Regions from separate parts of the Paenibacillus sp. FSL W7-1088 genome, predicted to be linked through region 3. Evidence: a T-box and tRNA genes for the amino acid it is inferred to sense, from the RefSeq annotation. Region 3 holds a T-box; the other regions hold tRNA genes.

What was found. The T-box of region 3 lies ahead of leuS (leucine--tRNA ligase). A T-box ahead of a tRNA ligase gene usually reads a tRNA of that ligase, here a tRNA-Leu.
Region 1: it encodes a tRNA-Leu, which carries the amino acid that the T-box ahead of leuS (leucine--tRNA ligase) is inferred to sense. The anticodon was not compared.
Region 2: it encodes a tRNA-Leu, which carries the amino acid that the T-box ahead of leuS (leucine--tRNA ligase) is inferred to sense. The anticodon was not compared.

What each region holds. Positions count from the first base shown of each region.
Region 1 covers NZ_CP150216.1:306,143-315,953, forward strand. Annotated here, with positions in the region: rRNA gene MKY42_RS01385 (16S ribosomal RNA) at 1-438, shown strand, start outside; rRNA gene MKY42_RS01390 (23S ribosomal RNA) at 748-3,672, shown strand; rRNA gene rrf (5S ribosomal RNA) at 3,755-3,871, shown strand; tRNA gene MKY42_RS01400 (tRNA-Ile) at 3,910-3,983, shown strand; tRNA gene MKY42_RS01405 (tRNA-Ala) at 4,012-4,087, shown strand; tRNA gene MKY42_RS01410 (tRNA-Asn) at 4,089-4,164, shown strand; tRNA gene MKY42_RS01415 (tRNA-Glu) at 4,169-4,240, shown strand; tRNA gene MKY42_RS01420 (tRNA-Val) at 4,250-4,325, shown strand; tRNA gene MKY42_RS01425 (tRNA-Met) at 4,344-4,417, shown strand; tRNA gene MKY42_RS01430 (tRNA-Asp) at 4,445-4,522, shown strand; tRNA gene MKY42_RS01435 (tRNA-Phe) at 4,543-4,618, shown strand; tRNA gene MKY42_RS01440 (tRNA-Thr) at 4,636-4,711, shown strand; tRNA gene MKY42_RS01445 (tRNA-Tyr) at 4,721-4,806, shown strand; tRNA gene MKY42_RS01450 (tRNA-Lys) at 4,814-4,889, shown strand; tRNA gene MKY42_RS01455 (tRNA-Leu) at 4,896-4,976, shown strand; tRNA gene MKY42_RS01460 (tRNA-Gly) at 4,987-5,061, shown strand; tRNA gene MKY42_RS01465 (tRNA-Arg) at 5,069-5,145, shown strand; tRNA gene MKY42_RS01470 (tRNA-Leu) at 5,161-5,239, shown strand; gene MKY42_RS01475 (IS3 family transposase) at 5,327-6,556, opposite strand; partial or broken gene MKY42_RS01480 (IS5 family transposase) at 6,870-7,617, shown strand; gene MKY42_RS01485 (pitrilysin family protein) at 8,460-9,743, shown strand; gene MKY42_RS01490 (pitrilysin family protein) at 9,740-9,811, shown strand, end outside.
Region 2 covers NZ_CP150216.1:6,095,517-6,105,327, reverse strand. Annotated here, with positions in the region: gene MKY42_RS27600 (glycosyl hydrolase family 18 protein) at 1-495, shown strand, start outside; gene MKY42_RS27595 (YgzB family protein) at 625-1,035, opposite strand; gene MKY42_RS27590 (nucleotidyltransferase-like protein) at 1,158-2,039, shown strand; rRNA gene MKY42_RS27585 (16S ribosomal RNA) at 2,507-4,058, shown strand; rRNA gene MKY42_RS27580 (23S ribosomal RNA) at 4,373-7,297, shown strand; tRNA gene MKY42_RS27575 (tRNA-Asn) at 7,367-7,442, shown strand; tRNA gene MKY42_RS27570 (tRNA-Ser) at 7,446-7,537, shown strand; tRNA gene MKY42_RS27565 (tRNA-Glu) at 7,544-7,615, shown strand; tRNA gene MKY42_RS27560 (tRNA-Val) at 7,683-7,758, shown strand; tRNA gene MKY42_RS27555 (tRNA-Met) at 7,776-7,849, shown strand; tRNA gene MKY42_RS27550 (tRNA-Asp) at 7,877-7,954, shown strand; tRNA gene MKY42_RS27545 (tRNA-Phe) at 8,050-8,125, shown strand; tRNA gene MKY42_RS27540 (tRNA-Thr) at 8,144-8,219, shown strand; tRNA gene MKY42_RS27535 (tRNA-Tyr) at 8,225-8,310, shown strand; tRNA gene MKY42_RS27530 (tRNA-Trp) at 8,317-8,390, shown strand; tRNA gene MKY42_RS27525 (tRNA-His) at 8,420-8,492, shown strand; tRNA gene MKY42_RS27520 (tRNA-Gln) at 8,507-8,581, shown strand; tRNA gene MKY42_RS27515 (tRNA-Gly) at 8,586-8,660, shown strand; tRNA gene MKY42_RS27510 (tRNA-Cys) at 8,667-8,740, shown strand; tRNA gene MKY42_RS27505 (tRNA-Leu) at 8,767-8,845, shown strand; gene MKY42_RS27500 (methyltransferase domain-containing protein) at 9,335-9,811, shown strand, end outside.
Region 3 covers NZ_CP150216.1:5,214,297-5,224,107, reverse strand. Annotated here, with positions in the region: gene MKY42_RS23580 (nicotinate-nucleotide adenylyltransferase) at 1-466, shown strand, start outside; gene yqeK (bis(5'-nucleosyl)-tetraphosphatase (symmetrical) YqeK) at 450-1,016, shown strand; gene rsfS (ribosome silencing factor) at 1,039-1,386, shown strand; gene MKY42_RS23565 (S1-like domain-containing RNA-binding protein) at 1,383-2,288, shown strand; gene MKY42_RS23560 (class I SAM-dependent methyltransferase) at 2,429-3,199, shown strand; gene MKY42_RS23555 (aminoglycoside phosphotransferase family protein) at 3,377-4,333, shown strand; T-box leader at 4,432-4,699, shown strand; gene leuS (leucine--tRNA ligase) at 4,771-7,215, shown strand; gene comER (late competence protein ComER) at 7,196-8,041, opposite strand; gene MKY42_RS23540 (helix-hairpin-helix domain-containing protein) at 8,228-8,815, shown strand; gene MKY42_RS23535 (cytidine/deoxycytidylate deaminase family protein) at 8,911-9,432, shown strand; gene MKY42_RS23530 (ComEC/Rec2 family competence protein) at 9,537-9,811, shown strand, end outside.

The DNA of each region.
Region 1 (9,811 bases), 2.4 Mb from region 3:
AGCGCAACCCTTGATCTTAGTTGCCAGCACTTCGGGTGGGCACTCTAAGGTGACTGCCGGTGACAAACCGGAGGAAGGTGGGGATGACGTCAAATCATCATGCCCCTTATGACCTGGGCTACACACGTACTACAATGGCCGGTACAACGGGCTGTGAAGCCGCGAGGTGGAACGAATCCTAAAAAGCCGGTCTCAGTTCGGATTGCAGGCTGCAACTCGCCTGCATGAAGTCGGAATTGCTAGTAATCGCGGATCAGCATGCCGCGGTGAATACGTTCCCGGGTCTTGTACACACCGCCCGTCACACCACGAGAGTTTATAACACCCGAAGTCGGTGGGGTAACCGCAAGGAGCCAGCCGCCGAAGGTGGGATAGATGATTGGGGTGAAGTCGTAACAAGGTAGCCGTATCGGAAGGTGCGGCTGGATCACCTCCTTTCTATGGAGAATCGTTTCCCGCGTGGAAACATTCAAATACGCAGCTTAGCTGCAAAAATTACTCACTCGTTGCTCAGTTTTGAGAGCTCAAACTCTCAAACAGCTTGCTTTTGCATGGAGCTTGTTCTTTGAAAACTAGATATCGAAACGAAATTTTGCGATTTAGAACATTCCTTTTTAAGCTGAACTTGTGTTAAAACAAGTTTCAATAAATAGTGAAAACTGCATTGCGATGGTATCGAATGGGAGTGACTTTTGGCTTTGCGTAAGCAAAACAAGGGAAGCGAGCAGTCGAAACCGGAGCAATTATGGTTAAGCTACTAAGAGCACACGGAGGATGCCTAGGCGCTAGGAGCCGATGAAGGACGTGGCGAACAACGAAACTGCCTCGGGGAGCTGTAAGCAAGCTTTGATCCGGGGGTGTCCGAATGGGGAAACCCAGCTGGGGTAATTTCCAGTTACTCATAACTGAATACATAGGTTATGTAGAGGCATACCAGGGGAACTGAAACATCTAAGTACCCTGAGGAAGAGAAAACAATAGTGATTCCGTCAGTAGCGGCGAGCGAACGCGGAGAAGCCCAAACCAGAGAGCTTGCTCTCTGGGGTTGTGGGACATCTCACATGGAGTTACAAAGGAGCCGGTTAAACGAAGAGGTCTGGAAAGGCCCGCCAAAGAAGGTAAAAGCCCTGTAGTTGAAAGTTGGCTCTCTCCGAGATGTATCCCGAGTAGTGCGGGGCACGTGAAACCCCGTATGAATCCGGCAGGACCATCTGCCAAGGCTAAATACTTCCTAGCGACCGATAGTGAAGCAGTACCGTGAGGGAAAGGTGAAAAGCACCCCGGAAGGGGAGTGAAATAGAACCTGAAACCGTGTGCTTACAAAAAGTCAGAGCCCGTTTTAGGGGTGATGGCGTGCCTTTTGTAGAATGAACCGGCGAGTTACGTTCCCGTGCAAGGTTAAGGTGAAGAGCCGGAGCCGCAGCGAAAGCGAGTCTGAATAGGGCGATGTAGTACGTGGACGTAGACCCGAAACCGGGTGATCTACCCCTGTCCAGGGTGAAGGTGCGGTAACACGCACTGGAGGCCCGAACCCACGCACGTTGAAAAGTGCGGGGATGAGGTGGGGGTAGCGGAGAAATTCCAATCGAACTCGGAGATAGCTGGTTCTCCCCGAAATAGCTTTAGGGCTAGCCTCGGAAAACAGAGTCGTGGAGGTAGAGCACTGATTGGGTGCGGGGCCCGCAAGGGTTACCAAGCTCAGTCAAACTCCGAATGCCATAGACTTACTTCCGGGAGTCAGACAGTGAGTGCTAAGATCCATTGTCAAAAGGGAAACAGCCCAGACCATCAGCTAAGGTCCCCAAGTGTGTGTTAAGTGGGAAAGGATGTGGAGTTGCACAGACAACCAGGATGTTGGCTTAGAAGCAGCCACCATTGAAAGAGTGCGTAATAGCTCACTGGTCGAGTGACTCTGCGCCGAAAATGTAACGGGGCTAAACACACCACCGAAGCTATGGCTTGATGCTTGCATCAGGGGTAGGGGAGCGTTGTATAAGGGTTGAAGGTGTACCGTAAGGAGCGCTGGACATTATACAAGTGAGAATGCCGGTATGAGTAACGAAAAGATCAGTGAGAATCTGATCCGCCGAAAGCCTAAGGGTTCCTGAGGAAGGCTCGTCCGCTCAGGGTAAGTCGGGACCTAAGGCGAGGCCGAAAGGCGTAGTCGAAGGACAACAGGTCGAAATTCCTGTACCACCGTAAGCCGTTATGAGCAATGGGGGGACGCAGCAGGGTAGTGACGCGGACTGATGGATGTCCGTCTAAGCAGTGAGGCTGATGTGTAGGCAAATCCGCACATCGTAAGGCTGGGCTGTAATGGGGAGCGAAAATTATAGTAGCGAAGGTCATGATCTCACACTGCCAAGAAAAGCCTCTAGCCAGGTGATGGTGCCCGTACCGCAAACCGACACAGGTAGGCGAGAAGAGAATTCTAAGGCGCGCGGAAGAACTCTCGTTAAGGAACTCGGCAAAATGACCCCGTAACTTCGGGAGAAGGGGTGCCCCGGTAGTGTGAATAGCACGAGGGGGCCGCAGTGAAAAGGCCCAAGCGACTGTTTAGCAAAAACACAGGTCTGTGCGAAGCCGTAAGGCGAAGTATACGGGCTGACGCCTGCCCGGTGCTGGAAGGTTAAGGGGAGCGGTTAGGAGCAATCCGAAGCTGTGAACCGAAGCCCCAGTAAACGGCGGCCGTAACTATAACGGTCCTAAGGTAGCGAAATTCCTTGTCAGGTAAATTCTGACCCGCACGAATGGCGTAACGACTTGGGCGCTGTCTCAACGAGAGATCCGGTGAAATTTTAATACCTGTGAAGATGCAGGTTACCCGCGACAAGACGGAAAGACCCCATGGAGCTTTACTGCAGCTTGATATTGAATTTGGGTACGATCTGTACAGGATAGGTGGGAGCCTTTGAAGCGTGAGCGCCAGCTTGCGTGGAGGCACCGTTGGGATACCACCCTGATCGTATCTAGGTTCTAACCTGGTACCGTAATCCGGTGCGGGGACAGTGTCAGGTGGGCAGTTTGACTGGGGCGGTCGCCTCCTAAAGAGTAACGGAGGCGCCCAAAGGTTCCCTCAGAATGGTTGGAAATCATTCGAAGAGTGCAAAGGCATAAGGGAGCTTGACTGCGAGACCTACAAGTCGAGCAGGGACGAAAGTCGGGCTTAGTGATCCGGTGGTACCGCATGGAAGGGCCATCGCTCAACGGATAAAAGCTACCCTGGGGATAACAGGCTTATCTCCCCCAAGAGTCCACATCGACGGGGAGGTTTGGCACCTCGATGTCGGCTCATCGCATCCTGGGGCTGAAGTAGGTCCCAAGGGTTGGGCTGTTCGCCCATTAAAGCGGTACGCGAGCTGGGTTCAGAACGTCGTGAGACAGTTCGGTCCCTATCTGTCGTGGGCGTAGGAAATTTGAGAGGAGCTGTCCTTAGTACGAGAGGACCGGGATGGACGTACCGCTGGTGTACCAGTTGTTCCGCCAGGAGCACCGCTGGGTAGCTATGTACGGAAGGGATAAGCGCTGAAAGCATCTAAGCGTGAAGCCCCCCTCAAGATGAGATTTCCCAGTATGTAAGACCCCTTGAAGACGACGAGGTAGATAGGCTGGGGGTGGAAGTGCAGCAATGCATGGAGCTGACCAGTACTAATCGGTCGAGGGCTTATCCAAGATATGCAGGTTCTAACTCGCAAAGTTCGTTTCGGATCTAGTTTTCAGAGAATACACTCTGAAATGTAAGCTAAGCTATGCGTTTGGTGGCGATGGCGGAGGGGTTCCACACGTACCCATCCCGAACACGACCGTTAAGCCCTCTAGCGCCGATGGTACTTGGACCGCAGGGTCCTGGGAGAGTAGGACGCCGCCAAGCGAAACCCCTTTGGGGTATTTTTTTTCGATTTTTCATACGGGCCCTTAGCTCAGTTGGTTAGAGCGCACCTCTGATAAGGGTGAGGCCGGTGGTTCGAGTCCACCAGGGCCCATAGTAATACCAGATAGACTAAAATGTATGGGGCCATAGCTCAGCTGGGAGAGCGCCTGCCTTGCAAGCAGGAGGTCAGCGGTTCGATCCCGCTTGGCTCCACCATTCCCTGATAGCTCAGTTGGTAGAGCACTCGACTGTTAATCGAGTTGTCACAGGTTCGAGTCCTGTTCGGGGAGCCATTAAGGCCCGTTGGTCAAGGGGTTAAGACACCTCCCTTTCACGGAGGTAACAGGGGTTCGAATCCCCTACGGGTCATATATACATGGAGGCTTAGCTCAGCTGGGAGAGCATCTGCCTTACAAGCAGAGGGTCGGGGGTTCGATCCCCTCAGCCTCCACCATATAACTTTTAATAATGACGCGGGGTGGAGCAGCCCGGTAGCTCGTCGGGCTCATAACCCGAAGGCCGCAGGTTCAAATCCTGCCCCCGCAATTAATCTTTCTTTCAAGAAAGTGATCTGGAACCGTGGTGTAGTTGGCCTAACATGCCTGCCTGTCACGCAGGAGATCGCGGGTTCGAATCCCGTCGGTTCCGCCATTAATCTAAAAATTAATTAAGGCTCGGTAGCTCAGTCGGTAGAGCAGAGGACTGAAAATCCTCGTGTCGGCGGTTCGATTCCGTCCCGAGCCACCATTTTCACCACTTAATATGCCGGTGTAGCTCAACTGGTAGAGCAACTGACTTGTAATCAGTAGGTTGGGGGTTCAAGTCCTCTCGCCGGCACCATGTAATCCTGGAGGATTAGCGAAGCGGCCAAACGCATCAGACTGTAAATCTGCTCCCGTACGGGTTCGGTGGTTCGAATCCATCATCCTCCACCAGTTTTTTGAGTCATTAGCTCAGTTGGTAGAGCACCTGACTTTTAATCAGGGTGTCGAAGGTTCGAGCCCTTCATGACTCACCATCATATGCGCGTGTGGCGGAATTGGCAGACGCACTAGACTTAGGATCTAGCGTCTTTGACGTGGGGGTTCAAGTCCCTCCACGCGCATCCTTTATAAGCGGACGTGGCTCAGCGGTAGAGCATCGCCTTGCCAAGGCGAGGGTCGCGGGTTCGATTCCCGTCGTCCGCTCCAATATTTTGCGCCCTTAGCTCAGCTGGATAGAGCGTTTGACTACGAATCAAAAGGCCGGGAGTTCGAATCTCTCAGGGCGCGCCATTTATAACTTCATATGCCGGCGTGGCGGAATGGCAGACGCGCTCGACTCAAAATCGAGTGGGAAACCGTGGAGGTTCGAGTCCTCTCGCCGGTATTAAAATAAAAAAGTTCATTAGAGACTATCTCTATATAATCTGGACCCCATGTCAAGGACACTAAAAAAAAGAGTGGCAATGATCGTTTAAGAAGCGGACAATAGATGATTCCTGTATTGAACAGGGGTCATCTTTTTTAATCCCCATTGATATCTGTGGTTGTTGTAATAGCGAATATAACGATCAATTTCATGTTTGACCTCATATAACGAGTTACAGTTGCGGTAATCTACGTGGTCCTTCATGTGGCCGAAGAATGATTCTTGAGGGGCGTTATCCCAACAATTCCCGCGTCTGGACATCGACTGGCCTAATCCATTCTGCTTTAGCAACGCTTGATACGTGGGGCTGGTATAATGGCTGCCTTGATCGGAGTGGATGAACGCATCTTTATGAAGCTTTAGACGCTTTTGTTTCTGGAGAGCGTCCACTGTATCTGTGGCAATATCTAGTGTGAGTCGGTTGGATACGTTGTAAGAAAGGATTTCACCCGTCGAGGCATCCAATATGGTCGACAAATAGGCCATCTCCGAGTGACCGTATGGAAGGTGTGTGATATCCGTAAGCAAAGCCAAACCCGGAATCTCCCTCTTGAAGTCTCTCTGCAGCTTGTTGGGCAGGGTTCGGTGTTCCAATGTAGCTTTGGCCATACGTTTATAGGGGTTGGGTTTCCTGTGCGGACATACGATGTTAAATTTCTTCATGAGCCTACGGATTTTCTTCAGATTATAGATGACACCAAACTCATGTTCAAGAACCATCTTGATGGAGCGTGATCCTTTCTTGTAACCCTTTCGCTTGAAAGCCTTCTGAATGAGCAGTCCTGCCTCGGTATCCAAACGAGTCTGCTTTAAGCGTGATTCTTCGGCGCGCACGTAGCTGTAATATCCCGAACGGGATACATTAAGTATCGAGCAGAGGTACCTCGTCCTACGCCCCAGACCTTGATCCACGGCGTCCTTAATGAGTTCGAATAGTTTATTCTTGCTTAGATTCATTCCTTGCGCTACCAGCAACCTTTCGTTCACATCTAGCTTTTTTAACAGTTCGATTTGAGATTCAAGTAAATGAATTCGCGCTTCTTGCTTGGCAATGATTTCATCCGGAGATAACTCTCTGCACAATGGACGCCCCGATGCTTCTTTTCGGGAATCCAATAATCCAATGATACCATTCTGGTTGTAGGCTCTCTTCCAGCGTTCAGCAGACTGCTCTACTCGCTTGATTCCGAGTACGGTAATGTCAAATCCATGAGCTTCGAATTTGTTCTTTGACATCTGTTCACGTTCTTCTACTGTAAACCGTTTCTTGCTCATGATGTCATCCCCTCCATTGCTTCCTCCAGTATACAAAAAGGTACCCACAGCCCGCAAACCTTTTTTCTAAGTGTCCAGTCTATGGGTACCAGTGTACTAATGGGCTTTTTTTTATTCCGGTTTTAGTACCTGATTCAATAAGGTGTATGAACATTTGTGAAATTTCAAAAGTTTCGACTAGATGATAGAAATGGATTATCTGATTTCCAATGAAGTTCAGCACTAAGAGCCTATCCGAAAGCTAATTATAACGAGTAGAAAAACCGTGGGAAATGTCGAAGTACTTCAAGAGAAATATTTGGAGGAGATCTAAATGACAAATACACCGAAACCACACTTTACGGTTCCCGATGAGTTGTGGGAAAGAATACAACCCTTGCTGCGGTGCTAAAACCGAAAGGCGGTCGCCCCCGGATGGATGATTGCCAGGCGATGAACGCGATCTTTTATGTGCTGCGAACCGGAATTCAGTGGAAGGCACTGCCCCGTGAAATGGGGCCAGCAAGTACGGTTGTGACCGCTTTCAATATTGGCAGGGCCACGGCGTGTTTAAGCGCATGTGGGAAGCTGGGACGGCAAGCTTACGACGAAGCCAAAGGCATCGAATAGACCTGGCAAGCGCCGCTTTGGGAAAAAAACCGGACCTAACCCAACAGATCACGGCAAGCGCGCCACGAAACGAAGTCTGTGGACGGATGGAAGAAGCATGCCCATTGGCAGTCGCGATCGACGGGGCAAACCGACACGACATGAAGCTGCTTGAGCCTACGTTGCCCAATCCTGAGGTGGCCCGACCGGAACCGGACGAGAAGAGTCCGCAGCATTTGTGTTTGGATAAGGGATACGTACTTCATTTGCGTTTACGTGGTGAAGAAAAGGAAGAAAAAATAACAATCCCGGGATATCGCGTCAGACGGGGGGGCGTCGAACGAACTCATTCCTGGATGAACCGATTTCGTCGCTTACTCATTCTTTGGGAAAAGAGCGCAGATAACTACGAAGTCTTCATCCATTTCGCCTGCGCCTGGATTTGTTTCCGCTCTGCCGGGGTTTTCGGATAGCTCTAACTATAATATTGTATACAGGAATAAGAAGGTATGGAAAGACAGATACAGCGGTTGTTATTCAACATTCATTGAAATTGCTCTTCGAAGATGATATCGTATAGGCGTTTTTCACTATGTGGGTTTATCGAAATAAGTGCAACAGTTCCTATGAAAATGATTAGTAAGCGGTTTTCCACCCTAAAGATTTTCATTGTCTGGATCCATTCTGTGATGTGAGCGAAGTTGATACTCTTACGATAAAACTCTCACAAGAGACCATTCTTGTTCCCGTTCGAATCCGGAAGAATACGGGTTTGTGTCAGAGCCGACCATATTTAGCTCTCACTGATCAAAAGTTTCCTTAAAATGAACCTTTTTTGAAGGAGAGGTGGATCAGCAAATGGAAAACCTGCCGCCGTTGCTCGATCTTTTCGGGGGGCACAGGTGACACCAAGCTTCTCTTTAATCATTCATCCTCTCACCAGTACCGATTTCTTTATAGGAAAAGACACTAGGCGATAGTTGCTTGGGAGTATTCCGACAGACAGGCTCTGTGCCCTGATTTCGAAGCAACTCGCGGCTAATGATGGCGTGATGTTTGCCCAGTTTCTGTGGCGGTTATCTTGGTTTATTAGAGTGAGTTTACAAGTAAGCTGGTTTCAGCTCTGTTTTCGTCAATGTGAGTATCTTCTGTTTCCAAAAGTCTTAGAAGAGTGCAAGTCTAGCACATTACTGACGAATAAGATCAAAGAAGAGAAAAAATTGTATTTCAAAGGTATTTATGATAATATATGCATTGATATTGATAAAATTGTATTTTTATATAAAATTTATGATTGAAAAAGAGGTAGAAGGAAATGAAGGACATTAGTGTAACTTCTAGTGCGCATAATGGGTTGCAGCTTCATTTGTGCAATACAAATAAATTTAAGACAATTAGTGTATTATTCACGATGAAAGTACCTCTTCATAATGATTTAACAACGGCAAGATCATTAGTTTCCCATATTCTAACTGGAGGGTCGGCAGAGTATCCCAACCGTAAGCGCATACAACGATTACTTGATGAAATGTATGGGGCAACTCTCTTTTCGGATGTACATAAAAAGGGCGACGACCAGATTATTACATTTAGAATGGAAATCGCTGCTGATCAATTTCTTACTATATCTAACTCTTTACTGGAATCATCTCTTAATTTATTGCACGAGATCATTTATAATCCGTTGCTCGAGAATGGAGTGTTTAATTCCATAATTGTCGAGCAAGAGAAACGTTCTTTAAGGCAACGACTTATCTCTATGTATGAAGAGAAGGTTGTGTATGCTAATGTACGTTTGATCGAAGAGATGTTTAGAGGTGAACCGTATGAGTTTCCTGCTTCAGGGAGAGAGGAAGATATTGCAGGGTTAAATGCTTCATTTATTTATGAAGTGTATGAAGAACTACTTCGTAATAGTCGCTGTGATTTATTCATTGTTGGCGCTTTTAATGCGGACGAAGCCAAGTCGATGGTAGAGCATATTTTTTCTGAACAACACAACTACACACCTATAGAGGAGATTTCTCTACATAGAAAGGGTGGGGGCGAGGTTAAGGTTGTTCAAGATAAAATGGATGTGAATCAAGGAAAGCTTTGTTTGGGATACCGTACTTTTTGCACTATACAAGACGAGGAGTATGAAGCGACAAGAGTAGCGAATGCGATTTTTGGTAGGTTTCCTTCTTCAAAATTGTTTGTTAATGTACGTGAAAAGGAAAGTCTTGCTTACTATGTACATTCACAGATTGAAGGTTCTAAAGGTTTGCTAATAACTATGGCAGGAATTGATTTTAAAAACTACAAGCAAGCAGTCGAAATCATAAGAGAACAAGAGTATGCAATGAAACAAGGTAACTTTACTGATGGCGAACTAGAAAAAGCAAAATCGATGCTGATTAGCCTACTGCTGGAAGCAGATGATACCCCGCTGGGAATTATGGAGATCGCTATGCAGGCAGTCGATGATGGATTATCTAATAAGATAAGTAATCGGATTGAAAGACTAAGTAAGGTGTCGAGAAACGATGTCATTCAAGCGGTCAATAAGTGGGAGCTTGATACCATTTATTTTCTAAACAGAAAAGAGGAATTACAATGAAGTCAGTGACCTATAACAAATTAGGAGAGACGATATATCATGATCGACTTGCCAACGGTCTTGAGGTT
Region 2 (9,811 bases), 880 kb from region 3:
CGCTCGTTAGGCTCTTTTGCCGATTATATTGTCGTTATGGCGTATGACGAGCATTGGGCTGCGAGTCCAAAAGCCGGTTCGGTTGCCTCGCTTCCTTGGACCGAGTCTTCTATGAGACGGATCCTGGAAGAGGATGAAGTACCTTCGAACAAGTTGATTATGGCTGTGCCGCTATATACTCGAATTTGGACGGAAGAGACTAATGATCAAGGCGAAGTGAAAGTGTCTTCCAAAGCGGTAGGTATGAGCACTGTAACAGACCTGATCAAGGAAAAGAAACTCAAACCTGTTCTGGATAAACAAAGCGGACAGAATTATTTGGAATATTCGGAGGATGGGGCCACCAAGAAAATTTGGATAGAAGACGCCGTTTCGCTTCAGGCACGCGTTGATTTGGTTGCTTCGTTGAAATTGGGTGGGGTAGCTGCATGGAATCGAAGTTTCGCCAATGCATCGGCATGGGAGACGTTAAAACAAGCAGGGTATTCGAAATGAAATAAACATGAAATAGCTCAATTGAACTTATATATTAATAAATTTTTAAAAGTCTTTCTGAAATTCAAAAAAGGTCCGGTGAAGATACCGGGCCTTTTTTCTGTCTATGGGCTTTGATGAAGTACATCTCTAGCTGTTGGAACTTATGCCATGATCTGTGTCGGAAGGGGAAGGGGATTGAGGTGTGGAATGCGCTTTCAGTTGTGAACTGGTTGTATTGGCTTGATTAGGGTCCAGGGTAAGGATGGTATGACAGAACATACAACGATCCGTCTTGCCGAGCATTTTGGTTAACTTGCCACATTCCGGACAGTCTACTTGTACTGCGCTTGTGGAAAGCATACCAGCCCAGAAATAAATGGCCAGACTAGCCATCATGGCAATCAGGCCGATGACGAGTCCCACAGCGGCAAATACTTTGCCCGCGTGTCCCCAGAACACAATTCCGGCAGTTCCCAGTACCATTAGGCCCATGCCTAGCATGGTCAGTAGTAGTCCCCAAGTGCGAAAAGCATTAATTTTTGCTGATTTAAAAATCATGAAAAATGCTCCTATCGTATGAGTAGTATCGGACCTGGATAAGAAGGAAACTTCAGTCTGCATGTAGAATTACATTATAACTGACTTGGCGCTTATCTGCCATGAATTGTATGGAGGGAATCGTGGAACTAAAGAACCTTGCTTTTTTGTCCGAACAGTCGGAAGAGACAGGGGCAGTTGGGGCTATCGCTTATTCCCACCCGGGAGATCGATTCCACGGCTCCCTAATCCAGGATTTTGAATTGCTCGTACTTGTTGTTCATAATACCGACCAGTTGATATCCAAGGTTGGACACTACAAATATGGTGATCTTCGTTATCAAATGATCTATGTCAGCCGTCATGAGCTGCAGTGCAGTGTAATTACGGGGGATAACAATAACATCATGCAGTGCCTGATTGAAGGTGAGATCATTTGGGAAGCGGATAACGCTTTGAGCGCTTTGCGAGAGGAACTATCTGCTTTTGGAACCGAATTACGTGAGCAAAAGCTGCTGCATGAATTCGCCAGTTTTTTGAGAATGTATGTGGAAGCCAAACGTTACATTCAAGAGGGCCATGTTGTTGATGCCTATTACAATGTGCTAGAAGCTCTGGGGAACTGGGCTAGAATTGTACTTATTGAACAGGGTATATACCCGGATCATGCCGTCTGGACACATGTGCAGAGTTTGGATCGCGCCTTGTGGAAGCTCTATCAGGAACTTACAGTAAGCTCGGAGACGCTGGAACAGAGAGTCGAGCTTGTGCTGCTTGCTTGTGAATTCTCAGTGATGTCCAAAATGAGTGATTGTTCCGGCTTGCTTCTGCGTGTGCTGGGAAGTCGAAGGGAGCCGTGGGGTATGGATGAACTTGTCCATCATCCACAGTTGAGATTTGTACGGGAGGATTTACCGCTTATCCTTCGTAAGCTGGTGTTTCGTTCTATAGTAAAAGAATCGGCAGGGTGGCCATCCTTTATAGGAGGAGATGGACGAGAAATCCGCTATTGGATTGAGGCCTAATTATTCGTGAAGCCTGACGTTATATGGATTATAAAGTGGGAGGGGAAACCTTCCTTTTTTGTTTGTTTAATAATTTATAAAAAGAGGTTGACTCTTATTCAGGAAATATGATACATTATATTTCGTTCCTCAAACGAGCTTATCGTCAACAAATGATAAATTCTGCATAGGGAATTAGTGAAGAACTAAAAGCTTCAAAAAAGAAATTAAAAAAAAGTTCTTGACGAAAATAAACGAAATGTGATACATTATTTAAGTCGCCGCCGAAAACACGGTTGAGACGAAAAAGAGTAACACAAATCGAGTTTGATCTTTGAAAACTGAACAACGAGTGAGTAACGATCTTGCTTGCAAGATCGACGCTGAGAAATCGGTACAAGCCTTCGGGCTGTATGCTTTCAAAGCAAAATAAATGAGATTTTTAATCTCGTCAGTTTCAAAATGAGCTTATCGCTCTTTTCAATACTTTATTGGAGAGTTTGATCCTGGCTCAGGACGAACGCTGGCGGCATGCCTAATACATGCAAGTCGAGCGGACTTGATGAGAAGCTTGCTTCTCTGATGGTTAGCGGCGGACGGGTGAGTAACACGTAGGCAACCTGCCCTCAAGCTTGGGACAACTACCGGAAACGGTAGCTAATACCGAATAGTTGTTTTCTTCTCCTGAAGGAAACTGGAAAGACGGAGCAATCTGTCACTTGGGGATGGGCCTGCGGCGCATTAGCTAGTTGGTGGGGTAACGGCTCACCAAGGCGACGATGCGTAGCCGACCTGAGAGGGTGATCGGCCACACTGGGACTGAGACACGGCCCAGACTCCTACGGGAGGCAGCAGTAGGGAATCTTCCGCAATGGGCGAAAGCCTGACGGAGCAATGCCGCGTGAGTGATGAAGGTTTTCGGATCGTAAAGCTCTGTTGCCAGGGAAGAACGCTTGGGAGAGTAACTGCTCTCAAGGTGACGGTACCTGAGAAGAAAGCCCCGGCTAACTACGTGCCAGCAGCCGCGGTAATACGTAGGGGGCAAGCGTTGTCCGGAATTATTGGGCGTAAAGCGCGCGCAGGCGGTCATTTAAGTCTGGTGTTTAATCCCGGGGCTCAACCCCGGATCGCACTGGAAACTGGGTGACTTGAGTGCAGAAGAGGAGAGTGGAATTCCACGTGTAGCGGTGAAATGCGTAGATATGTGGAGGAACACCAGTGGCGAAGGCGACTCTCTGGGCTGTAACTGACGCTGAGGCGCGAAAGCGTGGGGAGCAAACAGGATTAGATACCCTGGTAGTCCACGCCGTAAACGATGAGTGCTAGGTGTTAGGGGTTTCGATACCCTTGGTGCCGAAGTTAACACATTAAGCACTCCGCCTGGGGAGTACGGTCGCAAGACTGAAACTCAAAGGAATTGACGGGGACCCGCACAAGCAGTGGAGTATGTGGTTTAATTCGAAGCAACGCGAAGAACCTTACCAGGTCTTGACATCCCTCTGACCGGTACAGAGATGTACCTTTCCTTCGGGACAGAGGAGACAGGTGGTGCATGGTTGTCGTCAGCTCGTGTCGTGAGATGTTGGGTTAAGTCCCGCAACGAGCGCAACCCTTGATCTTAGTTGCCAGCACTTCGGGTGGGCACTCTAAGGTGACTGCCGGTGACAAACCGGAGGAAGGTGGGGATGACGTCAAATCATCATGCCCCTTATGACCTGGGCTACACACGTACTACAATGGCCGGTACAACGGGCTGTGAAGCCGCGAGGTGGAACGAATCCTAAAAAGCCGGTCTCAGTTCGGATTGCAGGCTGCAACTCGCCTGCATGAAGTCGGAATTGCTAGTAATCGCGGATCAGCATGCCGCGGTGAATACGTTCCCGGGTCTTGTACACACCGCCCGTCACACCACGAGAGTTTATAACACCCGAAGTCGGTGGGGTAACCGCAAGGAGCCAGCCGCCGAAGGTGGGATAGATGATTGGGGTGAAGTCGTAACAAGGTAGCCGTATCGGAAGGTGCGGCTGGATCACCTCCTTTCTATGGAGAATCGTTTCCTGTAACGGAAACATTCAAATACAAAATCTAGCCAGGTCGGCTAGTTACTCACTCGTTGCTCAGTTTTGAGAGCTCAAACTCTCAAACAGCTTGCTTTTGCATGGAGCTTGTTCTTTGAAAACTAGATATCGAAACGAAATTTTGCGATTTAGAACATTCCTTTAAGCTGATCTTGTGTAAACAAGTGAAGTGTTTATAAGGTAGACTGCTATTGCGATGGTATCGAATGGGAAGCGACTTTTGGCTTTGGACGTAGTCCAAAACAAGCGGAGCGCGCCATCGAAACCGGAGCAACTGGTTAAGCTACTAAGAGCACACGGAGGATGCCTAGGCGCTAGGAGCCGATGAAGGACGTGGCGAACAACGAAACTGCCTCGGGGAGCTGTAAGCAAGCTTTGATCCGGGGGTGTCCGAATGGGGAAACCCAGCTGGGGTAATTTCCAGTTACTCATAACTGAATACATAGGTTATGTAGAGGCATACCAGGGGAACTGAAACATCTAAGTACCCTGAGGAAGAGAAAACAATAGTGATTCCGTCAGTAGCGGCGAGCGAACGCGGAGAAGCCCAAACCAGAGAGCTTGCTCTCTGGGGTTGTGGGACATCTCACATGGAGTTACAAAGGAGCCGGTTAAATGAAGAGGTCTGGAAAGGCCCGCCAAAGAAGGTAAAAGCCCTGTAGTTGAAAGCCTGCTCTCTCCGAGATGTATCCCGAGTAGTGCGGGGCACGTGAAACCCCGTATGAATCCGGCAGGACCATCTGCCAAGGCTAAATACTTCCTAGCGACCGATAGTGAAGCAGTACCGTGAGGGAAAGGTGAAAAGCACCCCGGAAGGGGAGTGAAATAGAACCTGAAACCGTGTGCTTACAAAAAGTCAGAGCCCGTTTTAGGGGTGATGGCGTGCCTTTTGTAGAATGAACCGGCGAGTTACGTTCCCGTGCAAGGTTAAGGTGAAGAGCCGGAGCCGCAGCGAAAGCGAGTCTGAATAGGGCGATGTAGTACGTGGACGTAGACCCGAAACCGGGTGATCTACCCCTGTCCAGGGTGAAGGTGCGGTAACACGCACTGGAGGCCCGAACCCACGCACGTTGAAAAGTGCGGGGATGAGGTGGGGGTAGCGGAGAAATTCCAATCGAACTCGGAGATAGCTGGTTCTCCCCGAAATAGCTTTAGGGCTAGCCTCGGAAAACAGAGTCGTGGAGGTAGAGCACTGATTGGGTGCGGGGCCCGCAAGGGTTACCAAGCTCAGTCAAACTCCGAATGCCATAGACTTACTTCCGGGAGTCAGACAGTGAGTGCTAAGATCCATTGTCAAAAGGGAAACAGCCCAGACCATCAGCTAAGGTCCCCAAGTGTGTGTTAAGTGGGAAAGGATGTGGAGTTGCACAGACAACCAGGATGTTGGCTTAGAAGCAGCCACCATTGAAAGAGTGCGTAATAGCTCACTGGTCGAGTGACTCTGCGCCGAAAATGTAACGGGGCTAAACACACCACCGAAGCTATGGCTTGATGCTTGCATCAGGGGTAGGGGAGCGTTGTATAAGGGTTGAAGGTGTACCGTAAGGAGCGCTGGACATTATACAAGTGAGAATGCCGGTATGAGTAACGAAAAGATCAGTGAGAATCTGATCCGCCGAAAGCCTAAGGGTTCCTGAGGAAGGCTCGTCCGCTCAGGGTAAGTCGGGACCTAAGGCGAGGCCGAAAGGCGTAGTCGAAGGACAACAGGTCGAAATTCCTGTACCACCGTAAGCCGTTATGAGCAATGGGGGGACGCAGCAGGGTAGTGACGCGGACTGATGGATGTCCGTCTAAGCAGTGAGGCTGATGTGTAGGCAAATCCGCACATCGTAAGGCTGGACTGTGATGGGGAGCGAAAATTATAGTAGCGAAGGTCATGATCTCACACTGCCAAGAAAAGCCTCTAGCCAGGTGATGGTGCCCGTACCGCAAACCGACACAGGTAGGCGAGAAGAGAATTCTAAGGCGCGCGGAAGAACTCTCGTTAAGGAACTCGGCAAAATGACCCCGTAACTTCGGGAGAAGGGGTGCCCCGGTAGTGTGAATAGCACGAGGGGGCCGCAGTGAAAAGGCCCAAGCGACTGTTTAGCAAAAACACAGGTCTGTGCGAAGCCGTAAGGCGAAGTATACGGGCTGACGCCTGCCCGGTGCTGGAAGGTTAAGGGGAGCGGTTAGGAGCAATCCGAAGCTGTGAACCGAAGCCCCAGTAAACGGCGGCCGTAACTATAACGGTCCTAAGGTAGCGAAATTCCTTGTCAGGTAAATTCTGACCCGCACGAATGGCGTAACGACTTGGGCGCTGTCTCAACGAGAGATCCGGTGAAATTTTAATACCTGTGAAGATGCAGGTTACCCGCGACAAGACGGAAAGACCCCATGGAGCTTTACTGCAGCTTGATATTGAATTTGGGTACGATCTGTACAGGATAGGTGGGAGCCTTTGAAGCGTGAGCGCCAGCTTGCGTGGAGGCACCGTTGGGATACCACCCTGATCGTATCTAGGTTCTAACCTGGTACCGTAATCCGGTGCGGGGACAGTGTCAGGTGGGCAGTTTGACTGGGGCGGTCGCCTCCTAAAGAGTAACGGAGGCGCCCAAAGGTTCCCTCAGAATGGTTGGAAATCATTCGAAGAGTGCAAAGGCATAAGGGAGCTTGACTGCGAGACCTACAAGTCGAGCAGGGACGAAAGTCGGGCTTAGTGATCCGGTGGTACCGCATGGAAGGGCCATCGCTCAACGGATAAAAGCTACCCTGGGGATAACAGGCTTATCTCCCCCAAGAGTCCACATCGACGGGGAGGTTTGGCACCTCGATGTCGGCTCATCGCATCCTGGGGCTGAAGTAGGTCCCAAGGGTTGGGCTGTTCGCCCATTAAAGCGGTACGCGAGCTGGGTTCAGAACGTCGTGAGACAGTTCGGTCCCTATCTGTCGTGGGCGTAGGAAATTTGAGAGGAGCTGTCCTTAGTACGAGAGGACCGGGATGGACGTACCGCTGGTGTACCAGTTGTTCCGCCAGGAGCACCGCTGGGTAGCTATGTACGGAAGGGATAAGCGCTGAAAGCATCTAAGCGTGAAGCCCCCCTCAAGATGAGATTTCCCAGTATGTAAGACCCCTTGAAGACGACGAGGTAGATAGGCTGGGGGTGGAAGTGCAGCAATGCATGGAGCTGACCAGTACTAATCGGTCGAGGGCTTATCCAAGATATGCAGGTTATAACTCGCAAATTTCGTTTCGGATCTAGTTTTCAGAGAATAATCTCTGAATCATATTCCCTGATAGCTCAGTTGGTAGAGCACTCGACTGTTAATCGAGTTGTCACAGGTTCGAGCCCTGTTCGGGGAGCCATATGGAGAGGTGTCCGAGTTGGCCGAAGGAGCACGATTGGAAATCGTGTAGGCGCCACAAGCGTCTCGAGGGTTCGAATCCCTCTCTCTCCGCCATAGTAAGGCCCGTTGGTCAAGGGGTTAAGACACCTCCCTTTCACGGAGGTAACAGGGGTTCGAATCCCCTACGGGTCATATTTAACTTCAAAAAAGAAGTTGATTTTCACAGCAGTTTTATGATAAGATCATAAATGTGTTGTTCGGAGGCTTAGCTCAGCTGGGAGAGCATCTGCCTTACAAGCAGAGGGTCGGGGGTTCGAACCCCTCAGCCTCCACCATATAACTTTTATAACGACGCGGGGTGGAGCAGCCCGGTAGCTCGTCGGGCTCATAACCCGAAGGCCGCAGGTTCAAATCCTGCCCCCGCAATTGTTCTTTCTTTCAAGAAAGTGATCTGGAACCGTGGTGTAGTTGGCCTAACATGCCTGCCTGTCACGCAGGAGATCGCGGGTTCGAATCCCGTCGGTTCCGCCATTTAATCTTTACATGAGGAAGCTGTTCACTAAATCTGCTATATGGCACCGAACGCCCTAGATAAAGTGCAACGTTTCAGGATTAAACTTTATTTTGGCTCGGTAGCTCAGTCGGTAGAGCAGAGGACTGAAAATCCTCGTGTCGGCGGTTCGATTCCGTCCCGAGCCACCATTTATTACAACTTAATACGCCGGTGTAGCTCAACTGGTAGAGCAACTGACTTGTAATCAGTAGGTTGGGGGTTCAAGTCCTCTCGCCGGCACCACTTATGGAGGATTAGCGAAGTGGCCAAACGCATCAGACTGTAAATCTGCTCCCGTACGGGTTCGGTGGTTCGAATCCATCATCCTCCACCAGTTTTTAGGGGCATAGTTTAAAGGTAGAACAACGGTCTCCAAAACCGTTGGTGTGGGTTCAATTCCTGCTGCCCCTGCCAATTAACTTTTAAGAACATATTGTATTATGGCGATCGTGGCGAAGTGGTTAACGCACCGGTTTGTGGATCCGGCATTCGGGGGTTCAATTCCCCTCGATCGCCCCTTTGTTTTTTTTTGGGGATTAGCCAAGCGGTAAGGCAACGGACTTTGACTCCGTCATGCATAGGTTCAAATCCTATATCCCCAGCCATTATGCGGACGTGGCTCAGCGGTAGAGCATCGCCTTGCCAAGGCGAGGGTCGCGGGTTCGATTCCCGTCGTCCGCTCCAAAATATGGCGCCATAGCCAAGTGGTAAGGCACAGCTCTGCAAAAGCTTTATCCCCAGTTCGAATCTGGGTGGCGCCTCCAGTATATTTTTTATAAAAATATGATATGCCGGCGTGGCGGAATGGCAGACGCGCTCGACTCAAAATCGAGTGGGAAACCGTGGAGGTTCGAGTCCTCTCGCCGGTATTCAAGCAAGTAAGGAAAAGCTCATTAGATGCAAAATCTAATGAGCTTTTTTTATTTAGTGGATTAAAAGATGAAGTACGGCAGTTAAGCAACAAGGCTCCTGAATGGATTTCGTAGGTCACCACAACACCATTACTGCAAGGGAATCCAACATGATGTGCTTGGGCAAATGACATTCTGGTATCTCTAAACTGTAAGTACCGCTTTACCTGTAAGCTGGCAATCTATCAGATGCTGTGCAATTACTCAATTGCAATCCCTAATCTCTGCACTTGGATTATGGCTTATAGAAGGAGATGGAATTACTTTTGTTTACGTATTGACTCATAACTTGAATGAGTATATTGTAGATATATAAAGTCTCTAATATTGCCTCGTTTAATTATGGATATTATAGCTCTTTTAAATTCATATAAAAGATGCTTATCAAAACAAAATAATATCCTTTTTTCGAATTTATATTTTATAAAAGAAATGGAGTGAAGCAACATGTCTGAGGAAAAACATGTATCCAAGCATTCTGAAATTCTATTTGATCCATCTGTATGGGAAGAAGCGTGGAGGAATCAGTCCACAGCTTCAAAATACAATATGAAGAGCACGGCGTTTGACGCGACAGCAGCATTTGAACGATGGGCTAGAGAATATCATCAACAGTCGTTTACTGAAGAGGGAAAGAAGCGATCCGAACGCATCATAGGCTGGATTGAAAATCAGGGAGTGAGTTTTGACGGGGTATCGATATTAGACATTGGGGCAGCATCAGGCATCTTTACAATTCCTTTTGCAACCAAAGGAGCGAACGTTACAGCTGTAGAGCCCTCTGAACTTTTAGTTTCATTAATGAAGGAGACAATTCCTGTATCCCTTACATCCAGTATTGATATTGTTTCGGAACGATTCGAGGACATATCGATTCAGGATAAGGGTTGGGAGAAGAAATATGATTTTGCATTTGCATCCATG
Region 3 (9,811 bases):
TCACAAACGCGGAGCCGGAGCATCGGGACAGCAACGTCTCGAAATGACGGAAGCGGCAGTGAAAGATGTACAGCATTATGAGGTGCTCGGCATTGAGATGGAGCTTGGCGGTGTGTCCTATACCATCGATACGATGAAGGAGCTTTGGCGTCGCTATCCGCAGCATGAATTTTATTTCATTGTTGGAGCGGATATGGTGAATTATCTACCCAAATGGGAACAGATCGAAGAACTCGCTGAACGCTTAACCTTCATCGGTGTGGGACGACCGGGATTCCAGTTACATCTGGATGACCTGCCGGATGCGTTACAGGATCGGGTACTGTTGGCTGAGATGCCCTTGGTGGACATATCATCGACAGCAGTACGCAGACGGTTCGCCAAAGGGCATTCCGTGCGCTTTATGATTCCTGATGCAGTCCATCAATATATTGTAAGGAGCGGTTTATATGGAACTAAGCCGTGACGAACTGATCCACGCTGTCTCCGGTCAAATGCCGGAGAAGCGTTGGAAGCACACGCTGGGTGTTATGGAGTCGGCAGTGTTGTTGGCTCAAAAATATGGTGCTGATCCTGTAAAAGCGGACCTGGCAGCAATATTGCATGATGTAGCCAAGTATTGGCCCGTTTCCGAGATGGAAGCGGTCATCCGTGACAATGGATTGAACGAAGAACTTTTGCAGCATGACAAGCAGCTCTGGCATTCCGAAGTGGGAGCCTTTGTTGCGGAGCGTGACTACGGCATTGAAGATAAAGAAATTATTAATGCTATTCGCTGGCATACCTCAGGTCGAGTGGGCATGAGCCTGCTGGATAAAGTGGTATGTCTTGCGGATTATATTGAACCGGGAAGAGACTTCCCGGGAGTAAATCATATTCGCGAACAGGCTGAGCACAGTCTGGAAGAAGGTTTAATTGCCGGTTTCGACTCGACGATCAGCTTGTTGATCTCGCAGCGCCGTGTCATTTACCCTTTGACCATGTTGTCGCGGAATGACTTGATTGCACATTTATAGATTAGATTATGGAGGTTGGTTCATGACAGTATCATCGAAAGAACTTATGAATATGGCGGTTGCTGCCGCTGACGATAAAAAGGCATCCAACATTGTAGCACTGGATCTGATTGGCATCTCGCTGGTAGCGGACTATTTTGTTATCTGTCACGGGAATTCTGATACTCAGGTACAGGCGATTGCAACAGAGATTCGCAAACAGGCGCATGCAGCCGGCGTGAATATCAAAGGCATCGAAGGTATGGATTCGGCACGTTGGGTATTGATGGATATGGGTGATGTGGTTGTTCATATCTTCCACCGCGACGAGCGTGAGTATTACAACATTGAACGACTGTGGTCTGATGCCAAAGTGGTGGAAACGGTATGAGTTTGATCGCAGGAACAGTCGTCAACTTGCCGGTTTCACGTGAAGTGTCTCCATTTGGCTACTTTTTGACGACAGGATCAGAAGATGTACTGCTTCACTATACGGAGCTTACAAGGGACGTTAAAATTGGAGAAACGCTGGAGGTCTTTCTGTTCTTTGATACGGAAGATCGCCTGGCGGCAACCATGAAAAAACCATATCTCACTCTTGGCGAAATGGCACGTCTGGTTGTGGCTGATATTCACCCACGCCTCGGCTGTTTCCTCGAGATGGGGCTTGGGCGGCAATTGCTGCTCCCGATTCGTGAATTGCCTGAGTTGGAAGAATTACGTCCTCATGTAGGCGATGAAGTTTTTGTTCTTATGGAACATGACAAGCAAGGACGTTTGCGGGCGAAATTGGCTGGGGAACGTGAGCTTGCACCATTGTCCTTCCATGCGCCAACCTCCTGGGTTAACGAATGGGTTGAAGCAACGGTGTACAAGCCACTTCAGATGGGTACTTTTGTGCTTGTTGACGGTGGAGTGCTGGGCTTTGGCGCCATTGGCATGATTCATTCCTCGGAACGAAATCGTATGCTGCGCCTAGGTGAAAAGGTGAAATGCCGGGTAACCATGGTACGTGAAGATGGACGTGTCAATCTGGCGATGTCTCCTCTCAAAGAGGTTGGTCGCAATGAAGATGCAGACAAACTGCTTGCTTTCATGAAAGAGCGCCCTACGGGCGGCATGCCGTATTCGGATGCAACCCCGCCGGACATCATCAAGCAGCGCTTTGGTATCAGTAAATCCGCGTTCAAGCGGGCATTGGGCAAACTGATGAAGGATGGTCTAGTAACGCAGAAGGAAAACTGGACCTATCTGACAGAGTCTGTACCTCAGGATCAGAACGAAGATAAGTAAGCAAACGCGTATCATGGATCAAGCATGAGCTTGAAATCCATAAGTCAAGGCAGGGCAAGGCTGGGTGAACTCCGGACGCCCCTGCTTTTTCTTTTGTTCAAAAGAGATTTGAAAATGAAATTGAAAGTGCGGTGCCTGACATGTCTTACCGGAAATTTGCCTATGTGTACGATGAATTAATGGAGGATATGCCTTATCCGGACTGGATAAGGTTTGCGAGAACGGCTTGGGAACGACATGGCATGCCGAAAAGTGTGGCTGAACTGGGCTGTGGAACCGGCTCAATTACGATCCCACTGGTGAACTCCGGCTTCGAAGTTACAGGTATTGACCTGTCGGCGGACATGTTGTCTGTTGCGCGCAGTAAAATGGAGGCCACGCCTCAAGGTCACCGCTTATATCGGGAAGGCAGTGTCCGCTGGGTGCAGCAGGATATGCGGGACTGGAGAGTACCGGAGCCTGTGGACTCGGTGATATCGTTCTGTGATTGTGTGAATTATCTGCTTGAAAAAGAGGATGTCGTTCGTACCTTTCAGCGTACTTACGAGATGCTGAAGCCGGAGGGCACATTTCTGTTCGATGTACATCACCCGAATACCCTAATTCGATACGAAGAGGAGCAACCATTTGTATTGGACGAACGGTCTGTATCGTATATTTGGACCTGTGATATGGATCATGATCGGTGTGAGATTGAGCATCATCTAAGTATCTTTTCGCGTGTGGCCGAGAGCGGGAAGGATATGTACCAACGTTTTGAAGAGGTTCATGTTCAGCGTGCGTATGATCCGGACTGGATGAAGCTCGAGCTGACGAAGGCCGGCTTCAGAGATGTATGTGTATATGCTGATTTTGAGTGGAAAGAGGCGGGAGAAGGCGCACAGCGTCTATTCTATGTAGCCGTGAAATAGGATTAAGATATAGAACTGTCCTTATGATGTATAAGGGCAGTTCTTTTTCTATAAGAATGTTTTTTTATATGTAATAAGTTATTGCCAGTGAGGTTAAAGGAAGCCATAATAGTTGAAAGGAAAACGTTTTCTAATTAGTGCAATCCTGAAAATTAAAATTCTGGGTGGGGTGCAACAATGGAAAGTACCTACAAAACAAGGCTGACTTCCGAGCAGTTAGACGGAATTGTGCAGCAGCATTTTAACACAGGTATCCAAGAATACAAAGAGATGATCGACGGCTGGGCAAACCATGCTTATTTTATCACCAAGAACGACGGACAGAAGGTAGTACTTAAAATAGCTCCTTCTAATGGCATTAAGTTGATGCGCTGTGAACAGCATGTCATGGTTGCTGAGGTTGAGGCATTGCGACTCGCGGCAGAACTTCAGGATGTACCCGTTCCCCGGGTATTGGCCTATGATCCATCGCTCACCCTAGTACCGGCAGAATATTTTATTATGGAGTACATGCCAGGAAAGCCATACAACAAAGTCAAAGATCAGTACAGTGCAGCAGAGCAGGAATCCATAGAGCAGCAGCTGGGTGCATACAATCGTCGGATCAATGAAATTAAAGGGGAGAAGTTTGGTTACTTTTCCTCAAAGAAACCGCATTATACGACGTGGAAAGAAGCTTTCCTGAGCCTGATGGATGATATGCTTGCAGATGGCAAAGCAGCGGGTGTGGAATTGTCAATTCGTTATGAGGAGCTGGAGCGTTTAATTCAACAGAAATCGGATGTGCTGGATGATGTCAAAGAGCCAGTGCTTGTGCATTGGGATTTGTGGGATGGGAATGTATTCGTGGAGGCTGGGCAAATCACGGCGATTATCGATTTTGAGCGTTCCCTTTGGGCAGATCCTCTGATGGAGCACTACTTCAGTCATTTTAATAATACGCCGGGATTCCTCAAAGGCTATGGAAGAACAGTTACAACAGACAGTGAACGGAAAAGAAGAAGTTTATATGATCTGTACTTTGATCTGGCGCTGAGAATCGAGTGTCCGTATCGTCAATACGATAACAAGGAACACATTCAGTGGGCGATTGATAATTTAGAAGAAGGAATCCAGCGATTCCAGTCGTCTTAATGTGTATACTGATGCATAGCATTGCTTATAGTCAACAGACCGTGTAATATTGACTTTAATGCTGCTTTTTTATATAATGTTTCCGATCATATCGTATACATATTTCGATGATAAGGATCAGTAGTGAGTCCTGTACATGACAGAGAGCCGGCGGTTGGTGCAAGTCGGTTGACAGTATTTCACGAACTCGCCTTGGAGAAATGCGGTGATTACACCATCTTGCAACCGACTGAAGTAACACTCGGGATCAGGAATGGAAATCCGCATCGGTTAACCGCCGTTACAGGTCCAAAGGGAGTGGATGACGAAGCACGATCGTCCGCTAACTAGGGTGGTACCACGGGAATTCAACCTCTCGTCCCTAGCGCTGCAAACGCTACGGGATGCTGAGGTTTTTTTGTTGCAATAAATGCGAATAACCAGAGGAGGAACAATAGATGAGTGAGAATCAACAGCCGAAACACGGCTACAAGCCACAAGTCATGGAGAAAAGCTGGCAGCAATACTGGGATGACAATAAAACGTTTAAAACGGGTGAGGACCCGGCTAAACCGAAGTTTTATGCCCTGGATATGTTTCCGTATCCATCTGGCTCAGGCCTGCACGTAGGTCACCCGGAAGGATACACGGCAACGGATATCGTATCCCGTTTCAAACGTATGCGCGGCTTCAATGTATTGCATCCAATGGGTTGGGACGCTTTCGGCCTGCCTGCTGAGCAGCATGCATTGGATACTGGTGAGCATCCACGACATATTACCTTCCGCAATATTGACAATTTCCGTCGCCAGATCAAATCACTCGGTTTCTCTTATGACTGGGATCGGGAGATCAGTACAACAGACCCTGACTACTACAAATGGACGCAATGGATCTTCATCCAATTGTACAATAAAGGCCTGGCTTACGTAGATGAAGTACCTGTGAACTGGTGCGAAGCTTTGGGTACGGTACTGGCGAACGAAGAAGTTATCGACGGTAAGAGTGAGCGTGGTGGACATCCGGTCGTTCGTAAACCGATGCGCCAATGGGTATTGAGAATTACGGAATATGCAGAGCGTTTGCTGGAAGACCTGGAAGAGCTGGACTGGTCGGAAAGTATCAAGGATATGCAGCGCAACTGGATCGGTAAATCAACCGGGGCGGAAGTTACTTTTGCCATTGAGGGTCATGAAGAAGTTATTAAAGTGTTTACGACACGTGCAGATACTTTGTTTGGCGCAAGTTATGCTGTATTGGCACCTGAGCATGAGCTGGTGGAAGTCATTACAACGGCTGAACAGCGTGAAGCAATCAAGGCATATCAGGAACAGGCTGCTCGTAAAAGCGATCTGGAACGCACCGATTTGGCTAAAGACAAAACGGGTGTGTTCACAGGAACTTTTGCAATCAATCCGGTAAACGGAGCGAAGGTGCCTATCTGGATCGCCGATTATGTTCTGGCTGGATACGGCACAGGGGCGATCATGGCTGTTCCCGGACATGACGCTCGTGACTGGGAGTTTGCGAAACAGTTTGGTCTGGACATCATCGAGGTTGTACAGGGTGGCGACGTGACACAAGAAGCGTATTCCGGAGACGGACCGCATGTGAACTCTGATTTCCTGAACGGATTGAACAACGAAGAAGCGATTGCGAAGATGATTGCTTGGTTGGAAGAGAACGGAAAGGGACAAGGCAAAACGACCTACCGTCTGCGTGACTGGTTGTTCAGCCGTCAGCGTTACTGGGGTGAGCCAATCCCGATTCTGCATCTGGAAGATGGGACGATGAAGACGGTGCCGGAAGATCAACTGCCTTTGCTGCTGCCGGATATTGACCAGATCAAACCTTCGGGCACGGGCGAATCACCACTGGCGAATGTTACAGAATGGGTGAACACGGTAGATCCGGAAACGGGAATGAAAGCTCGTCGCGAGACGAACACAATGCCACAATGGGCCGGTAGCTGCTGGTATTATCTGCGCTTTATCGATCCCCACAATGACAAGGAACTGATCTCTCAGGAGAAACAGCAGCAATGGCTGCCGGTTGATCTGTACATCGGGGGAGCAGAGCACGCGGTGCTTCACTTGCTGTACGCTCGTTTCTGGCATAAAGTGCTGTATGATCTGGGTGTGGTGCATACCAAAGAACCGTTCCACAAACTGGTCAACCAAGGTATGATCCTGGGGACCAACAATGAGAAGATGAGTAAATCCCGTGGTAATGTTATTAACCCGGATGAGATCGTCAATGAATTCGGTGCGGATACATTGCGTCTGTACGAAATGTTCATGGGGCCTTTGGAGGCTACAAAACCGTGGAACGCTAACGGGGTTGAAGGTATGCACCGCTTCCTGTCACGTGTATGGCGTCTGTTCATCAATGAAGATACAGGTGCAATCAACGACAAGATCACATCAGATGGTGGAACCGATGAGTTCAAGCGCACTGCACACAAGACAATCAAAAAAGTTACAGAGGATCTGGAACATCTGCGTTTCAACACAGCGATCAGCCAGTTGATGATTTTCATCAACGATGCATACAAAGCAGATACGCTGCCGCGTGAAGCCATGGAGAACTTTGTACAGCTGTTGTCACCGCTGGCACCGCATATGGCGGAGGAACTGTGGAGCCGTCTCGGTCATGAAGGTGGAATCTCTTATGTAGCTTGGCCGGAGTATGATGAGTCCATGACGGTGGACGCCGAAGTGGAAATTGTTGTTCAAGTGAACGGCAAAATTGTAACCCGTGCTACGATCGCGAAGGATCTGGACGCACAGGGCATGCAGGACTTTACAATGGAACTGGCACCTGTGAAACAGGCACTGGAAGGCAAGACCATTCGCAAGGTCATTGCCGTTCCAGGCAAACTCGTTAATATTGTTGCCGGTTAATCTCACCGGCTTTGAATAATTCATCCAGCTTCAACAAATCTTCATCATATTTGTCATGAGTCGTCTGGATCAGACTGTCAAAAACACCATTCAGATTCACCCTTAGCAGGGCAAGTGCCTGTGCGGTGATGCCGCCAGGTACAGCCACGCGAGCCTGAAGTTCTTGCGGGGTGTATCCTCCTTCGGTGAGCAGCTTGCCTGTTCCCAGGAGCATCTCGCCGGCAAGAGCGCAGGCGTCGGCTCGTTTGATATCAGTTAGCTTGACGGCACTCTCAATCCATTGCTCCAGAAAGAACGATATGAATGCAGGTCCGCAGCTGGAGAAGTCGGATGTGATCCGGGTACAGGCTTCATCCACTTGATAGGGTCTGCCGATATGACTGAGCAGCCCTTCCAGCACAGCGCGGTCTTCGTTAGTCATTCGCTCACCGTGAATACACAGGGACGCTCCGCTGCCGACCTGGTGCGTAACGCTGGGGATAACTTTGGAGACTTTGCAAGGAAGTGAAGATTCCAGATGGCGCAGCTGCACGGGACTGGTGATCGAGACGATTATATGATTGGGATTCACGACAGGCAGGATGTCGTCAATGACATGTTTGAATTCAAGTGGCTTCACGCACAAAAAGATGATATTGCTGCGGATGACGGTTTCCCGGTTGCTCTGTGATTCATGCAGACCGGGGTAACGGAGGGATAACTGCCGTACTTTGGAAGGGGTTCTATTGCTGGCGGCGATCTGCCGTGGCTCAAGTGCACCGGATTGAATCAAGGCATAGATCAGCAGGCTGCCCATGCTGCCGGTTCCGATAAATCCAACCTTCATTGTTCAGGCCTCCTTTCATGCTTTACGGTAATGGCGCAGTTCTTTCCCTCTAGTGTATGCGTCAGGACCTGCTTCACATGACATGAAAATAGTACAGCTTGGTTTACCAGGCAAGTCCAACGGTTCGGAAGCACCGCCCGTGTTCAGAATAGATTTATTTTGAATTCAGGGAGAGGTGTGGAAGAAATGAGATGGAACAAGGGGATGACCATTGTTGCAGCAGTGGTCGGATGTATACTGATATTATGGTCGGGCAAAAGTGAACAGCCGCCTTCTGGCTGGGAACCTATGCAGCTCGCCACCGAGAAGCCGACGATAGAGCAGGAAACCCCTGCTGTACAGTCGGCTACTTTGGTTCAGGAACAAACGAAGGCTTCCGATGCAGACCAGCGACCGTCAACAGCAGAGGCCCCTGTAGAGACTAATCGGGTTGATGACACAGGAGGGAAAGTGGCTGATCAGACAGTTGCTGGCAACCAAACGGACGTTTCTACTGTTGGAACTCAAACGAAATCGGAGGCAGCGATTGTTTCACCAGACAATAACCAAGCATTGGAGAGCAATGAAGCAGGCGACAATGGCAAAATTGATGTCAATACAGCTCCGGCAGCGAAGCTGATGGACCTTCCTGGAATTGGGGAGAAAAAGGCGCAAGCCATTATTGATTATCGTAACTCCCATGGTCCTTTTACCAAAGTCAGCGATCTGACCAAAGTGAAAGGAATCGGAATGAAGATGCTGGAGAAAATGGCTCCTTATGTGCAGATCAGGTAATCACGCAATATTAAAGATTAGGATATAAGTTGAATTGGAAATGACATAAGAACGAAGGATGGGTTCAACTTGTATCCGATGGGAGGGAAACGGTTATGAGCACAGCAGACGTACGCAAAGACTGGGATACGTATTTCATGGACATCGCATATATGGTCTCTACCCGTTCCCGCTGTTCACGCCGTCATGTTGGCGCTGTACTTGTGCAGGGGAAGAAACTGCTTGGAACAGCCTATAACGGTGCGCCCATGGGGGTTCCGGACTGCTCTGAAGCAGGATGCATGATCTCGGAAGAATACGAGCTGGTGGTAACCGACGGTCAGGAGGAAATGGTCAAAAAGCAACGCTGTATTCGTACCATTCATGCGGAGCAGAATTTGCTTTTGTTCACCGATCGGATTGATCGCGAAGGCTCTTCTGTATATGTCACGGATGAACCTTGCTGGACTTGCTCCAATATGCTCGCGAATAGCGGCATTACAGAAATCGTGTTTCATCGCCCGTATCCCAAGGATACAGGCAAGGTGACCAACATGATGAAGCAAAAAGGCATTACGTTTCGTCAGCTGGGAAATTACCAGCCTCCACGTGAGACGATGATGACGGTAAGTGATTAGAACCAATATAATATTCAAATTTGCGGGGAAGAACCTCCGGTTGCTGGATCAGCTGCCGGAGGTTTTTCTGCGTTCATACGGGTGACGCAAAGGAGGGGAAGAACATGAAAGGCAGACCTTTACTGGTATTTACCGTCTGCTGGATATGCGGTAGCGGGATGGCATGTGCCTTATCGGGTTGGTCCTTGATCGTGGGAATGATTGGGGCATTCGTTTGTCTACCACTTTTATTACGATGGATTGATTTACGTGGTTGGTCCATTTTGTTACTGATTGGAGCACTCGTTGGCGGTGCTGTGCACTGGGAATGGAATGATGCGCGGAATCGGAGCAGTCTGCCCGATATCACACATATGGCTGCCGAGGATTTGGACGGTTA